One region of the Lysinibacillus sp. S1 genome, then DNA from elsewhere that is predicted to be linked to it. Evidence: riboswitches for the same ligand, from Rfam matches in the RefSeq annotation. Region 1 holds a riboswitch; each other region holds the start of a gene.
What was found. A riboswitch is a leader RNA that binds a small molecule or an ion and turns the genes downstream of it on or off. The one in region 1 is predicted to bind S-adenosylmethionine.
Positions count from the first base shown of each region.

Region 2: linked by a shared signal. The riboswitch ahead of ACHZEU_RS05570 (YezD family protein) and the one ahead of ACHZEU_RS18485 (methionine ABC transporter ATP-binding protein) in region 1 are both predicted to bind S-adenosylmethionine.
Region 3: linked by a shared signal. The riboswitch ahead of ACHZEU_RS16460 (bifunctional homocysteine S-methyltransferase/methylenetetrahydrofolate reductase) and the one ahead of ACHZEU_RS18485 (methionine ABC transporter ATP-binding protein) in region 1 are both predicted to bind S-adenosylmethionine.

Region 1 covers NZ_CP173154.1:3,708,519-3,713,967, reverse strand. The annotation lists gene ACHZEU_RS18495 (MetQ/NlpA family ABC transporter substrate-binding protein) at 1-689, opposite strand, end outside; gene ACHZEU_RS18490 (methionine ABC transporter permease) at 758-1,426, opposite strand; gene ACHZEU_RS18485 (methionine ABC transporter ATP-binding protein) at 1,416-2,444, opposite strand; SAM riboswitch class I at 2,527-2,630, opposite strand; gene ACHZEU_RS18480 (thioredoxin family protein) at 2,687-2,998, opposite strand; gene ACHZEU_RS18475 (hypothetical protein) at 3,013-3,354, opposite strand; gene gcvH (glycine cleavage system protein GcvH) at 3,446-3,826, opposite strand; gene ACHZEU_RS18465 (arsenate reductase family protein) at 3,908-4,264, opposite strand; gene ACHZEU_RS18460 (acyl-CoA dehydrogenase family protein) at 4,449-5,449, opposite strand, start outside.
Region 2 covers NZ_CP173154.1:1,036,490-1,041,938, forward strand. The annotation lists gene ACHZEU_RS05560 (VOC family protein) at 1-683, opposite strand, end outside; gene ACHZEU_RS05565 (flavin reductase family protein) at 833-1,318, shown strand; gene ACHZEU_RS05570 (YezD family protein) at 1,409-1,564, opposite strand; SAM riboswitch class I at 1,635-1,730, opposite strand; gene ACHZEU_RS05575 (DUF418 domain-containing protein) at 1,901-2,995, opposite strand; gene ACHZEU_RS05580 (TetR/AcrR family transcriptional regulator) at 2,979-3,581, opposite strand; gene ACHZEU_RS05585 (phosphopantothenoylcysteine decarboxylase) at 3,685-4,359, opposite strand; gene ACHZEU_RS05590 (LysR family transcriptional regulator) at 4,431-5,312, opposite strand.
Region 3 covers NZ_CP173154.1:3,305,799-3,311,247, forward strand. The annotation lists gene ACHZEU_RS16450 (globin-coupled sensor protein) at 1-693, shown strand, start outside; gene ACHZEU_RS16455 (protoporphyrinogen oxidase) at 933-2,327, shown strand; SAM riboswitch class I at 2,427-2,527, shown strand; gene ACHZEU_RS16460 (bifunctional homocysteine S-methyltransferase/methylenetetrahydrofolate reductase) at 2,617-4,464, shown strand; gene metH (methionine synthase) at 4,457-5,449, shown strand, end outside.

The sequences.
Region 1 (5,449 bases):
ATAGCATCTTCAATTGGGTTTAAACCGTTATCGATGGCAAAGTTAGAATTGATAAGTACTGCATCGCCTTCATCGTTTTCGTACATTTGTACAAGCATTTCTGGGGCAGTATTTGCATCGAATTTAAAGTTTTTAGGATTTTCTTCAATATCCTTTAATTCTGCTGCTGTTTTATCAATGCCTTCTTTTAATTTGATTAAGCCTTTAGCCTCTAACAATGACAGCATACGACCATGGTCAGATACTGAATTAGAAAGTAAAATTGTTGCGCCTTCAGGCAGGTCTTCTAACGTTTTATATTTTTTAGAGTAAATACCGATTGGTTCAATATGAACGCCACCTGCATTAACGAAATCATAGCCATTGTCTTTAATTTGTAGCTCTAAGTAAGGAATGTGCTGGAAATAGTTTGCATCAAGTGTTTTTGAGTCTAAATCTTGGTTTGGTAGAACATAATCTGTATACGTTTCAATTTTAAGGTCTATGCCTTCTTTAGCTAAGATCGGTTTTGCTTTTTCTAAAATAACTGCGTGTGGTGTATTAGAAGCACCTACTTTTAATGTTACGTTTTCTTTGCTATCTGTTTGATCGCCAGATGCTGATTTTTCATCTTCTTTTTTATCTGTACCGCAAGCTGCTAATGCTAGTACAAGTATTGATAAAAATAATCCTGCTAATAACTTTTTCATTTATGACACTCCCTTGTATTTGTTTTAAATATGTTAGCGGTAAAAACCGGAATAACCTCATTTTCGTGCTAGCGTTTATCAATTTTTTCAGTAATTAAATCACCAATCCATTGAATAATAAATACGACTACTAAGATCAAAATAGTTGCCATTAATGTCACATCTTGGCGATTTCGCTGGAAGCCGTCTAAGAAAGCTAAGTTACCAAGACCACCTGCACCAATAATTCCTGCCATCGCTGTATAACCTACAAGAGCAACAGCCGTTACAGTGATACCAGAAATCAAAGCTGGTAATGATTCCGGAACCAATACTTTCCAAATAATTGTAGAAGTTTTTGCTCCCATTGAACGGGCTGCTTCAATCACACCTTTATCAATTTCACGTAACGCAATTAATACCATACGAGCATAAAACGGTGCTGCACCGATAATTAAAGCAGGTAATGCCGCATTGGCACCGCGAATTGTACCTAGTAAAAACTTCGTAAATGGAATTAATAAAATAATTAATACGATAAATGGAATGGAACGGAAAATATTAACGAGTGATCCTGTTAAAAAGTTAACGATTTTATTTGCCCATAACTGATTGGGGCTAGTTAGAAATAGAACAATACCAATGACTAACCCAAGAATAAATGTCACAACCGTTGATATAGCTGTCATGTATAAAGTTTCATACGTAGCTTGCCACATATTTTCCCAGTCTACATTCGGAAAGAGATTAGTTAGCATTTTCAATCACCTCCGTCTGTACTTCCACTGTATTTAAATAACGAAGGGCTTCAGTGACATTTGTCTGAGAGCCATCAATTTGCACAATCAATGTACCATATGCACCATTTTTTGTTTGTGAAATATTTCCGTGAACAATACTTACTTCTACATCAAATTGTTTCACAAGATGTGAGATGACAGGCTGTTCTGTTTTTTCACCAACAAAAATCAATTTGACAAGTTGTCCAGTTGGATAGTTTGTTTTAATTTGTGCTACCGTATCTTGTGTTTCCTTAGTGTCGGTAATTTGAGATACAAACTTCTTAGTAATAGCCGCCTGTGGGGCTTGGAAGACTTGTAATACCTCACCACGTTCCACAATTTCGCCTGCCTCCATCACCGCTACACGATGACAAATTTTGCGGATGACATGCATTTCGTGGTTCATCAGGACGATTGTTAAGCCTAAGCGTTCATTTATATCTACGAGTAAATCAAGAATTGCATCCGTTGTTTCAGGGTCGAGTGCGGATGTCGCCTCATCACATAGTAAAACCTCTGGATTATTCGCTAATGCACGTACAATTCGTACGCGCTGCTTTTGTCCCCCGGAAAGCTGGGATGGATATGCGTTATCGCGCCCTTCTAAGCGTACAAGGGCAATTAATTCCTTCACACGCGCTTCACGTTGGGCCTTTGGGAAGCCTGCGATTTCTAAAGGGAATGCAATATTTTCGGCAACTGTTCTTGACCAAAGTAAATTAAAATGCTGGAAAATCATACTTACCTTTTGTCTAGCTGCTCTAAGCTTTTGCCCTTTTATCGATGAAAATTCTTGATTGTTCACCGTTACTGTTCCTGCTGTCGGTTTCTCTAAACCGTTTAATAAACGAATCATGGTACTTTTACCAGCACCACTATAGCCGATAATGCCAAAAATTTCACCTTTATTAATAGTAAGGTTGACGTCTTTGACTGCCGTTAATTCGCCATTTGCTGTTTTGTATTTCTTTGTAATATTTTGAAGCTGGATCATAGCGAATACTCCTTTTCTCATATAGAAAACCCCTTCACTCACAGACAAGTAGAAGGGGTCACGTATGATACGTTAAACCGTTCTCTCATCTTTCAAAGAAAAATCTTTGGGTGATTTGGCACCTTTTCACATTGTGATGGTTGCCGGGCTTCATAGGGCACTTCCCTCCGCCACTCTTCATAAGAGTTCGATATATTTAATGTTTTAATAATATATTTGATACTTTACCACGCTAGTAAAGTTCAGTCAATTGATTTTTTTAACAATTCATATAAAAATGGTACGGATTGAAAAGCATAAATCTTTTCTGTCACTTTTCCGCCATCACTGATGAGTAGACAGGGAACACTTTCAATTTGATGCTCATAAGCTATGTGTTCCAAAAAGTTGATATTTGCTTTACCCATTTGTAGCTGTGGCAGTAATTGCTCAATAATGGACATCATTTTAGATGCCACTGCACACGTTCCACACATCGGTGTATATAAATAAAATGCAGTTTTCTCTCCCGACTGTTTAGCCGCTTCCCACTGCTCTATTGACCATTCTTCCATTTACTCACGCAACCTTACAAAATATATTCATTATGGATTGAAAAATGTGCACGCAGTAAAATCATTGCTAGCACTTTTCTTGGTGTCGTTTCTACTTCCTTGTATGTTGGCATTGTGCGCAGATGCTCAGCCTCTGGATAATGTCTGTCCATTAATGCACGTAGCTTATCACCAGAAGTATCTGCATCAAAAAAAGTAAATAGCTCACAGCCCTCATAGGGATCCAGTAGTTCTTCTAATTGATGCACACCAATTGTACCATTCGTACATAGTATTGTAACATTCTCATTCAAAATAGGCTCAATTTGTAGCTTATCTGAGCGCCCTTCTACTATCAAGCATTTTCCCTCGAACATTACGCCACCTCCATTTAGAGATCCCCACTTATAAGTCATTATATAACAAAAAACGCCGGTAGTTTCCGACGTTTTTCGATTATGGCTTGTCTTATTCAGCGATCATTTCTTCGTATTGCTCTGCTGTCATTAGTTTCTCAACTTCTGATGCGTCAGCAGGCTCAACAACGATCATCCATGCTTTTTCATATGGTGATTCATTAACGAATTCTGGGCTATCTTCTAAATCTGCATTTACTTCAACTACAGTACCTGAGATTGGTGCATATAATTCAGAAACAGTTTTTACTGATTCTACGCTACCGAATGGATCATCTGTTTTGATTTCGTCGCCAACTTGTGGAAGCTCAACGAATACGATATCTCCTAATTCAGATTGTGCGAAGTGAGTAATACCAATACGTACTTTTCCATCTTCTACTTTTACCCATTCATGTTCTTCAGAGTATCGTAAGTCTTTAGGTGTGCTCATGCAAAAAACCCCTCCATAAATATGTAATATATTCACTTTCAGTGTGCCATACTTCTCCTATAAATACAAGGTTTAATACGGTTATTTCCAAGCTTGCTCAAAATCTACTTCTTTAAAACCTAAAGTAACTTTTTTTCCATCTGTCACGATGGGACGTTTAATTAACATGCCATCTGAAGCAAGTAGCTCAAGCTGCTCATCCTCCGTCATTTCTGCTAACTTGTCCTTTAAACCAAGCTCACGATATTTCATGCCTGAGGTATTAAAAAATTTCTTCAAAGGCTGTCCACTAGCTTGCCAAATAGCTGTTAATTCTTCTTTAGTGGGAGGTTGCTCTGCGATATGTACCTCTTCATAGGAAACCTCATGCTCATTTAACCACTTCTGTGCCTTTTTACATGTTGTACATTTCGGATAATGGAAAAATTGAATCGTCATTACAATGCTCCTCTTCTGTCTTTTTCTGTAGTATACCATCATAGTTGTTTTCAATGGTGAACTTCACTCTTTTTTGTAAGTTTATCCACCAGTTGTGCAAATTTATCCGCTCCTTTTACGATTATCCATCTCATATAAAAAAACCTAGCTATCTTTTGCAGATAGCTAGGTTAAATTTGCACTATTAAACAATATATTTTTCAGCATCAATTAATTTAACGGAAGCCTCACGCTTCTTCGCAATTAAATTATATGGATTATTACGCGTTAGCTTACGCAGTGCAGATAATGTCATACGGGCTGCATCGCCATCCGCTGAAGCAAGAATTGTGTCTTTTGCTTCTTTTTCGATTTCTGCGAATGCTTCTTGGCAGAAAATTTGTGTGTATAGCAATTTTTGATGTGCTTTTTCAGCACCGTCACGAGCAATTGCTTTTTCTGTACGTAAGACAGCTGATTCCATTGCAAATAATTGGTTAGCTATATTCGCAATGTTTACCAATACTTCTTGCTCTTGATCAAGCTTTGCACCAAAGCGTTGTGCTGCTAATCCTGCAGCTAATACAGCAATCTTCTTGGCATTTTTCACTAAATATTTTTCTTGTGCTAACGGCTCTGTACCGATATCCTCTGGCATTAGCATAAGCAGCTCTTGCTGTAAATTTTGGGCAACTTGTAATAATGGTAGCTCACCTTTTAGCGCCTTTTTCATAAATGTGCCAGGTACAATCATGCGGTTAATTTCGTTTGTACCTTCAAAAATTCGATTAATACGAGAATCACGGTAAATACGCTCTACCTCATATTCAGCCATAAAGCCATAACCGCCATGAAGTTGTACTGCTTCATCTGCAATATAGTCTAATGTTTCTGAACCGAATACTTTGGCAATAGAGCATTCAATAGCATATTCAGCAATCGCACCTGCAATCACTTTTCCTTGCTTTTGCTCTTCTAGGCTTAATTGGCTTAAGCGATCCTCAAATAGACCCACAGTACGATAGTTTAATGATTCTGAAGCATACAATTGAGAAGCCATCGTTGATAATTTCTCTTTTGTCAGATTGAAATCAGAAAGCTTTGTCTTAAACTGCTGACGTTGGTTTGTATACTGAATAGCTAACTCCAATGCACGTTTCGATCCGCCAATTGTGCCCACGCCTAGTTTATAACGACCAATGTTTA
Region 2 (5,449 bases), 2.0 Mb from region 1:
AGTGTCATTGTCATCGCGCTCTCTTCCTCATAGAAATCTAAACGCATATTCGGTAGCTGTAGTGACWKATACTGCTCATATTGCGTAVGCACHGGTAGCTGTAACACCTCTTGCCACAGCTTAACTGTTGCCTGCATGTCCTTGACGTAGAATTGGACGGATTCCATCGTTATAGCCTGTTTGACATCAATGGCACCACTTGCCTTTAATTGAACCAAACGCTCTTCATCTTCCTCCGCCCATTCAATCAAAAATGGAAAATCAATTGGCAGATCTGGCTTACCAAAATGCAGTAGCTTCCATTCTACCACAGTGCCATCTGGTCTTGTTCTGCTACATGCATCTGGTCCATATACTTCATAGCCCAATGCTCGCAAGCGTCGACCCTCTTCCTCAATATTTTTTGTGCGCAGAGCAATTCGAGAAAATCCCTGGCGCTCTTGATCACGTTTAAACGTATAATGTAGGGAATATGGGTATTGTGCCGCTTGCTCAAATAAATCACGATCATAGATAGCAATTTGTTCAATATAGCTTAAGCCAAAGTAGCTTAACGTATTATAAGTCCCCCACATCGTGTGCTGCCCACCATTCACTGTATGGACATTTCGTTTATTGAAGAAAACCTTTATATTTTCTGGTGATTCCACTTGATGAACCAAATGATCAAAATATAAAGTCATGGCCATTCCCCTTTCTTTCCCCATTACCTTTACCTGTATGTTTGATTAGTTTAAAATTTACTCAAGAAAAGGAGTTACTAGTAGGATATGAAAAAAAGTTTCGTTTACCTACAAACTCCRTTCACTAATTTCATAAAGAGGTGATTTGAATGACAGATKTAGTAGCTGCTTTTAAATTGGCATTAGGTAATTATCCTACAGGCGTAACAGTTGTCACGACATGTCATGACACAAAACCGATTGGCTTAACCGTCAATTCCTTTGCATCTGTTTCAATCGACCCGCTCCTTATTTTGTGGTCACTCGATAAAAAATCTCAGCTCCATCCTTATTTCACGACTGCGCCAAATTTTGCGGTCAATATTTTAGCGAGTGATCAAGAGCATTTATGTACACTATTTGCCAGTAAAATCCCTGATCGCTTTGCACAAGCAAAATGGTCAACTTCCTCTTTAGGACTACCGATTTTACATGATACAGCAGCTAATTTACAATGTAAAACATTTCAGCAAATCGATGCTGGCGACCATACCATTTTTATTGGGCAGGTCGTAGACATTACAAATGCTCAAAAAGAGCCTTTGCTTTATCATCGCCGTCATATCGGTCCCATACCAAAAAGCTTTTATAGCTAGTCTTTACACAAAAAAAGGGCCACTTGTAAGCACAGGAAATCCTTCATGCTTATAGGTGGCCGTTTGACATAAGTTCTACTGAAATCATTGTTATTTTTTCTGCGGAAATCTCTGCTTTTCAAGCCTATTAATTTGCACAATCACACCATCTTGAATCGTAATATGCACTTCACCAAATTCAAGATTTTGAATCGCCTTCGCAATTGCCTCTAGTTTCTTATCATCTACTTTTACTGACTGAGCCATACGATACACCCCTTCTTTTTTATCCTAATTGTTCATAAAGAGGCCAACGCATCAAACTGATTGATAGCCCCTCCTATCTCTCAGACACCATCTGTTGGATTTGGCACCTGTTGTTCGGTTGCCGAGGCTTCATTGGGCCAAGTCCCTCCACCTCTCTTGATAAGAGTACTGCGTTTCTTGAAAATAATTCTATAATTCTGCTATAGGAATGTCAATACAAAATATTAGAAAACCTAGTTGAATACTATGCAATATGTCGTTTAGATTAAAAGACTCCCTAAACCTAAAGTATTTTATGCCTAGTCAGTGAGAAATAGATGGCAATCCATTAATTTATTACAAGCTCCATTTCCTCATCATGAATTCAAGTGGGCCTCGATGATGTTTAGTCCTCCACCATACAGAAACAACGACACATCCTAAAAAATAACAGCAGGCATACAGCATGGAAAAAGCAAGTGTTTGGTTCTCCAGCTTTTGGCAAATAATTAGTATTCCAATGCCTATAACAACATGGCCAACATAATGCGTTAAAGACATTTGTCCTGTTAATATGAAAGATTGAATAACTTTATTTTTACATGTCTCTACAAGATAGATGGAGCCAACAATGATAACAATAGCCGAAGCCGAATTAGATAGGACATACATCATATTCGGTGGAATCGGTCCTGTATCAAATAAATACAATGCACTCTCTACATCTAATAAATGAATGGTTGTCATCTTAATGAATAACGTTGAACAAGTCTCAGTCATGATGACTAACAATAAACCTATCACCAGTAAGTTTTTTCTTAATGTATGATTTGTTAAATCTAATGTGCCCATTACCATACCTATCAGAAAGAAGCAAATCCAGGGGAATAGTGGATGATAGCCATTAAACATCAAATTTCTTATAAATCCTGCTGGTGTCCAAAAATCAAGATACTCTAGTAGCACATATGTTGGATGCCAACCAGCAAGGTAACTAAATTGAATTTGAAGCCATTGTGAAAGGATAAGGATGGCACCGATTATGAAGATCATCATTTTCTTGGATTGGGCAATCAACCAAGCAGCAACAAACATATACACGCCATAATAATGTAAGATATCTCCTGTCCAGCCGATTGCATATAATATTATCCCTATCGTAAATAACAAAAGCGCCCTCTTCCACAAAGTAAGTCGATTTTGACGAAGAAGGATTGGGTCCTTACTCTCTCTAGCCTGACGAGTCATTAAGGCTGTCCCTATTCCTGCTAGCATAACAAATACGGCCGAAGCACGTCCCTCGAAAAGATGTTGGAAGGCAATTAACCATGTTGAACCATTCGTTGTAGAATCTGTTATGACGCCAAAATTGACAATGAACATGCCAAGCATGGCGAGAGCTCTTGCAAAATCAAGACCTTCAATGCGCCGATCATCATTTCTTTTTGTCATCTTTGCCCCCTTGGATAACGCTATGTACAGCCTCCTTCCAAATAGCCCTATAGTTCAATTGGTTGCCTGTTAACATGAAATTACCGATATTATCATAGACGAGGGCTAGCATTTGTGCCTTCGCTTCTATATGGGGAGTATCCTCTAGCACCCCTAGCTGTACGCCATATCGTAGGATAGCAACAAAGCTCGTTAAAAAACTGGTTTCTAGCTCTACTAATTGTCTTTTATAGTTTTCATCGCGGGCCGCTAATAGTACATATTGATTAAATATTTTATTAAAATAAGGGTCCTTGTCCTGTGCCTCAATAGATTTATAGCCTAGCTTAAGTAATTCCTCCTTAAAATTAGCAGAAGAAAGCTCTTTATAATCCACAGCGACATCATGTTGAATTTCTTTATACAATTCATCAAATATGAAAGCGATTAATTGATCCTTTGATTGAAAATAATAGTAAATGGCTGGTTTTGAAATACCGACCTCTGTAGCAATCATTGCTAAGCTTGTTTTTTCAAATCCATTTTCCGCAAACATCCCATAAGCAATTTCTATAATTTTGTGAAAAGTTTGTTCTTTATTTCCCATTATTACCCTCCTTTTTTTACCGACCGTTAAGTAAATATTATAGGATGCTAACCTTTTAGACAAGAAAAAACTGTGTAGAAATATTTCTCTACACAGTTCACATTTATTGATTTTGTAAATACATCATTAAAGCTTCTGCTGTTTTTTGCTTGCCCATTACTTTAAGAGGCTGTCCATCGGCAGGTACAATCCAATGAGGTTCATCCCCCCCATATAAAGACTGAGAGCTATTTGCTACCATAAATTGTGCATTGGCTGTTTCCATACGCAGTCTGGCACGAGCTAACAAGAATTCCTCATCATTCGTTGCTTCGAGCTTAAAGCCTACTAACGTTACATTCGGTTGCCATCCCTTAATTTGACCTAATACTTTTGGTGCTTTTTTAAAATGAATAATAGGTGGTTCGTCAGAAGGCATTTTCCCCGTTTCCTCCATTAAATTACCTGATTGATCATATACTTTGTCAATGACCCAATCAGAGCCCGCAGCCGCCATAATGACGATATCGACATGTTGTTGTTGAACTGCATGACGCACCTTTTGTCCTAAATCCTCTATGCCTTCAAATTGTATCAATGTCATATCATTTTGGTTTTCTGGAAGCTGTGCAAAGTAACCATGCATGTATACTACGTTAGCGCCAGCAGCCAGCGCCGCCTCTGCTAAATAACACCCCATTGTGCCTTTTGATAAATTCGTATGACCTCGTACACGATCCCATTTTTCAAGTGTTCCCCCACTTGTAATGAGTACGGTTTTGCCCTGTAATGTCCCCATACACTCACCTATTTTCTTAAATATATACAAATACTATTTTAACGTAATGTAAGGATAGGCTTCAATAGCCACTATTTTAGGGAGCTGTTTTGTTCTTTTAGCCAAGCACTTAATATCTCTGCAAATTTCTTTGTGACGGGCGAAGCATGGTGTTTCATGGCAATACCAATCGTTCGGTAGCCACCTTGCTTTAATGGAATCGCTCTCAATGTTGGCGGTAAATTTTGAATAACCAACTGAGGTAAAATACTGATCCCTAAATGATGAGAAATCATGGAAAGAATCCCTACCTCCTCGGAAAGCTCAAAGCGGATATTCGGCTTAACATGATATTGCTCTAATAGCACCTTGACATCATTTGTCCCTTTATAGGAAGTCATAATAAATGGCATATCCTCTAAATCTACGATATCAATTTCTGTCTTATCAAACAATGGACTTTTATCCGAAACAATACATAATAATGGGTCTTGTTGGAGCTCAGTGAACTGATATTGCTCTGACTTTTGACCATTCAAAAATCCTGCTTCTACTTCACCACTTAAAAGCCATTGTTCAATTTCATAGTAATCTCCCTCTCGTAACTCCACCTGTATCCCTGGAAATTGATTATCCATAATCCGAACAATTTCTGGCATCCAATTTGAAGAAATACTCGATATCACACCAATTCGAACCTTACCTCGTGTCACGCCATGAATGTGAGCTGCTTCCTGTTGCAATAATTCCTGAGCATCCAAAACCTGACGCATTGCCCTTAGCATTGTTTGTCCCTCACTCGTTAATGTCACACCCACACGACTTCGATGAATGAGCGCAAAGCCAAACTCTTTTTCTAAACTCGACACGGCATGACTCACAGCAGATTGTGTTAACCCTAGCGCATCAGCTGCTTTTGTAAAGCTTGCCACCTCTGCCACCTTTGTTAAAATCTCATATTTCACTAAGCTCATCCGCAATCCCTCTATATACATGAATTTTTTTAATCCTATTCATTATAAACATTCGTTTTACTAATCACAACACAAGATATATAGTAATTTTTAGTATAAAACTGTTTTAGTACACAGATGGTAGGTGAACATAATGA
Region 3 (5,449 bases), 400 kb from region 1:
TCGGAAGCACTTGCAGCTATCTCGCAGGAAACCAATAATTCATTTTGCTGCTTAAGTAAGCAATCTGACGAAATTAAACATTTGGCAAAAAAATCACTCGATGTGTCTACGCTGGCTGAAAACCAAGCACTTGAGGGTCGCAAGCGTTTAAAAAATCAATCACAAAATATGCTCAATATTAGTCATTCTCTTCATGATATAGAAGAAAATATTGAACAATTATCAGGTATGTCTAAGGAAATGGAAACAATTATGAGTGTTGTGACCAATATTGCGAATCAAACGAATCTATTGGCTTTAAATGCTGCAATTGAAGCAGCACGTGCTGGGGAAGCGGGAAAGGGCTTTAGCGTAGTGGCCGATGAAGTACGTAAATTATCAATTCAGACAAAAGAATCTGTTACAGCGGTGGCTTTGTTATTGAAAAAGACAGGTGAACGAACAGAGAAATTAGAGTATTCTTTGACCAACATTCAAGATGAAGTTGCAGCAGGTGAAGAAAATATGTTACAAACTGAAGGCCAATTTACGAGTATATTGGGAGCCATGACAGAAGCAAAAGATCAAAATGAGTGTATGGCAACAAAAATACAAGCAATTGTAGGTATATTAAGTGAATTAGGCACTTCATTTACTGAGGTAACAAATTCAGCTGAAAAATTAGCGAGCTTTGCGCAAAATTTAAAAGGATAGACTACTAACATTTACATTCTATTTTTCATATTTTTAGACGTAATAAACACTATAGTACCTATTTAAATGTTTGTTGTGAAGTTATCGCTATAGAGGATCAATTTTATAGAGGTTCAGAAAGTAAGAGCTATTTCACTGATGAAATAGCTCTATTTTTGCTAAATTTGTAAAGGGTTTAACGTAATTTTCAATGAAAAAGGATTATACTGTAGAAAGAATGAATAATAGGGGCGGTTATGATGAAAACAGTTGTTGTTTTAGGCGGCGGTATTACAGGACTATGTACAATGCATTATTTGCAACGTCAAGTGAAGGAACATAATTTAGATGTTCGTCTAGTGCTTATAGAAAAAAATACATATTTAGGAGGCAAATTATATTCAGCACATGAACAAGGTTTCATCATGGAAACGGGTGCTGATTCTATTGTAGCCCGTCATCAAGGCGTTATGGAACTCGTTCAGGAGCTTGATTTTGAGGCGGAATTAGTTTACAACGAAACAGGTATTTCTTATATTTATACGAATAATGAGTTACATGCTATTCCGGCAGATTCAACTTTCGGAATACCGATGAGTGTAGCATCCTTAGAGGAAAGTACACTTATTTCCGAGCAGGGAAAAAAAGAAGCGTTGAAGGATTTAACATTGCCAAACAATGGCTTCACAAAGGAAAGTTCGATTGGTGAATTTTTAACTTACTATTTAGGAGAGGAACTGGTGAAAAACCAAATTGCACCAGTCCTTGCAGGTGTTTATTCGGGAGATTTACATCAGCTTTCTATTGGCTCTACTTTACCGTATTTAATTGATTATAAGAATGATTTTGGAAGTATTATTAAAGGCTTTGATGCGAATCGTGAGCAATTTGTTAAAGCAGCGAACAAAAAATTTATATCCTTTAAAAATGGTTTATCTTCTTTAATTGATCGACTTGAACAAACCTTATCCGATGTAGAAATTATCAAGGGTGTTACTACACTAAATGTTCAAAAACAAGATAAGAACTACACAATTTCCTTAGCTAATGGTGAAATTATTGAGTCAGATTATGTCGTTTTAGCATTACCGAACGATACTGTACAAAATCTGCTACAGGATGAATCTTTAAACCGCTATTTTGACCAATTTACGACAGCGTCAGCGATTACTATCTATTTGGGTTTTGATGTGCCAGACGCTAAATTGCCAGCAGATGGAACGGGCTATATTGTTTCCCATAATTCAGACGTAACTTGTAATGCAGCAACTTGGACTAGTCGTAAATGGAAGCATACATCGAAAGAAAATAAATTACTTGTGCGACTCTTTTATAAGAGCATCAATCCAGCCTATGAGCAACTACGCGCCATGACGGATGAAGAATTAGCAGCAGTTGCTTTAGAAGATGTGAGAAAGAGCCTAGGAATAGAGGAGCAGCCAACCGTTGTGAATGTAACAAAATGGATTGATCAAATGCCTAAATATGATCTAGCACATCGTGAAGCATTACAAGGCTTACTACAAGAATTACATGAGAAATATCCTAATTTATCGATTGCAGGGTGCTCGTATTTTGGCGTAGGTATTGGTGCTTGCATTCAAAACGGGAAAAAAATTGGTGAAGAGCTTGCAAAGGAACTTGCCAATTTCTAAGGTTTTAAGTGGAAAAAAACTTTGTTATGTGAAATAGTCTTGACTCATTCGTCAGTAAACGATATGATTCTTTTAATTATTTAAAAAATTCATACTTAATTCTTATCAAGAGAAGCAGAGGGACTGGCCCATTGAAGCTTCAGCAACCAACTTTATTGTCAGGTGCTAAATCCAGAAGACCGTTGAGTCGAAGATGAGAAGGAACAACAATGATGAATCGTTAAAGCCTTCTTTTTTTATGAAAGAAGGCTTTTTATTATATAGAGACATAGGAAGAGAGGCTAATTTTATGGGATTGCTTGAAAGGTTAAAAACGCATGTTTTGACGGCAGACGGTGCAATAGGCACAGTGCTATATGGCTATGGATTGGAGTATTGCCATGAGGAAATGAATGTTCAGAGACCCGAGTTAATTGAAAAGATTCATAGAGAATATATTGCAGCTGGTGCTGACATCATTCAAACGAATACGTACGGTGCAAATGCCATTAAATTAGCTCGCTATGGATTAGAATCACGTGTCCAACAATTTAATGAAGCTGCTATCACCATCGCAAAACGAGCAGCGGCTGATGGCGGTCAATTTGTTTTAGGAACAATTGGTGGTATTCGGGGAATTCGTAAAAGTGATGCAACCTTGGATGAAATATTAGCAACTATTGAAGAACAAGCAAGCGTCTTACTTGCAGGGAATCCAGATGGCCTTTTACTTGAAACTTATTATGATTTTGAAGAATTAACAGCAACCTTAAAGATGCTACGAGAAAAAACAAAATTGCCGATTATTGCACAAGTTTCTATGCATGAGCCCGGTGTTCTACAAAATGGGATGTCTTTAAATAATGCTCTCCATGAGCTTGAAGCCCTAGGTGCTGATATTGTTGGTGTCAATTGTCGACTAGGTCCACACCATACAATTCAGGCATTTGAAGGTGTAGAACTTCCTAATAAGGCATTTATGTCGGCCTATCCAAATGCATCACTTCTGGACTTAGAGGATGGGCGTGTCGTTTATGAATCAGAAGCTGATTATTTTGGTCGAGCGGCTGTTGAATTGCGTGATCAAGGTGTACGTTTAATAGGGGGCTGCTGTGGTACAACACCCAAACATATTGCAGCAGCAAAGAAGTATTTAGAAGAGTTATCACCGGTTCAGGAGAAGCATGCGAAGCCTAAAAAGATTGAGATTGTTCGGGAAGCGGAGCCAACAAAGTATGAGCCTCTTCATGAAAAGGTTAAACGTGAACGCTCTGTCATAGTAGAGTTGGATACGCCTAGACATTTAGAGATTGATGGGTTCCTTGAAGGAGCAAAGCAATTATATGATGCAGGTGCAGATGTAGTTATGATGGCAGACAATTCATTGGCCTCTCCACGTATTAGCAATATTGCAATGGGCGCATTGTTGAAGAGCTCACATGGTGTACGCCCACTAACTCATATTACATGTCGAGACCGTAATTTAATTGGTCTACAATCTCATTTAATGGGGTTAAATGCTTTAGGTATTCATGATGTGTTGGCCGTTACGGGTGATCCAACGAAAGTAGGAGATTTCCCAGGTGCGACAAGTGTTTATGATGTATCTTCCATGGAGCTAATCCAATTAATTAAGCAATTAAATGAAGGGGTCTCTTTCTCAGGTAAGCCACTTCGTAAAAAAGCAAATTTCTCAGTTGCTGCTGCATTTAATCCAAACGTCCGTGTGTTAGATCGTGCTGTGACACGCTTGGAGAAGAAAATTGAGCATGGGGCAGACTACTTCATTTCTCAACCAGTATATACGATCGAGAAAATTGTAGAGATTTATGAGGCAACAAAGCATTTACAAGCTCCAATTTACATCGGTATTATGCCTGTTACGAGTTATAAAAGCGCTGAATTTTTACATCATGAAGTGCCAGGTATCAAATTATCTGAAGATGCCTTAACAAGAATGAAAGCATGTGGAGAAGATAAAGAAAGGGCAACATTGGAAGGGATTGCTATTGCCAAAGAATTAGTAGAAGTGGCTACGCAATATTTCAATGGGATTTACCTTATTACACCATTTTTACGTTACGATGTGACACTAGAGTTGATGAAATATATAGAGCAATTGGATGAACAGAAAAAAGGAGTAAGTATACATGGCTAAGCACTCGATTGAAGAGCAACTAGAGAAACGTATTTTAATTCTTGATGGCGCAATGGGAACAATGCTACAAAATGAAAATTTATCAGCAGAGGATTTTGGTGGCGAGGAACTTGATGGCTGTAATGAAAATCTTGTGCTTACTAGACCAGATGTTATTGAAAAAATTCACCATAAATACTTAGAGGCAGGCGCAGATATTATTTGTACAAATACATTTGGTGGGACGCCTCTTGTGTTAAATGAATATGATCTTGGCACAAAAGCAGAAGAAATTAATAAGCGTGCAGTGGAAATTGCTCGCCAAGCAGTGGATCGTTATTCCACATCGGATTGGCCACGTTTTGTTGCAGGGGCTATGGGGCCAACAACAAAAACGTTATCAGTAACAGGTGGTATTACATTTGAAGAGCTAGAGGAAAATTTTTATGTACAGGCAAAAGCTTTAATTGAGGCAGGAGCCGACGTTTTGTTATTAGAAACAAGTCAGGATATGCTCAATGTCAAAGCAGGCACACTTGGCGTAAAGCGCGCTTTTGCATCAACGGGAAAAGAGCTACCTGTCATGATTTCAGGAACAATAGAACCGATGGGTACAACGCTTGCAGGGCAAACAATTGATGCCTTTTATATTTCGATCGAGCATATTAAACCATTATCAGTTGGCCTAAACTGTGCGACGGGACCTGAGTTTATGACGGATCACATTCGTTCATTAGCAGAGCTTTCAACAGGCTATATTAGCTGTTACCCAAATGCTGGCTTACCAGATGAAGAAGGGTGTTATCATGAATCACCAGAATCGCTATCGCAAAAATTAAAAGGCTTTGCAGAAAAGGGTTGGCTTAATATTGTAGGTGGATGTTGTGGGACGACACCCGCTCATATTGCAGCCATTCGTGAGATCTTAAAAGATGAAAAACCTCGTCAATTACCAGAAAAAACACATGGTCATGCGGTATCAGGAATTGAACCGTTATTGTATGAC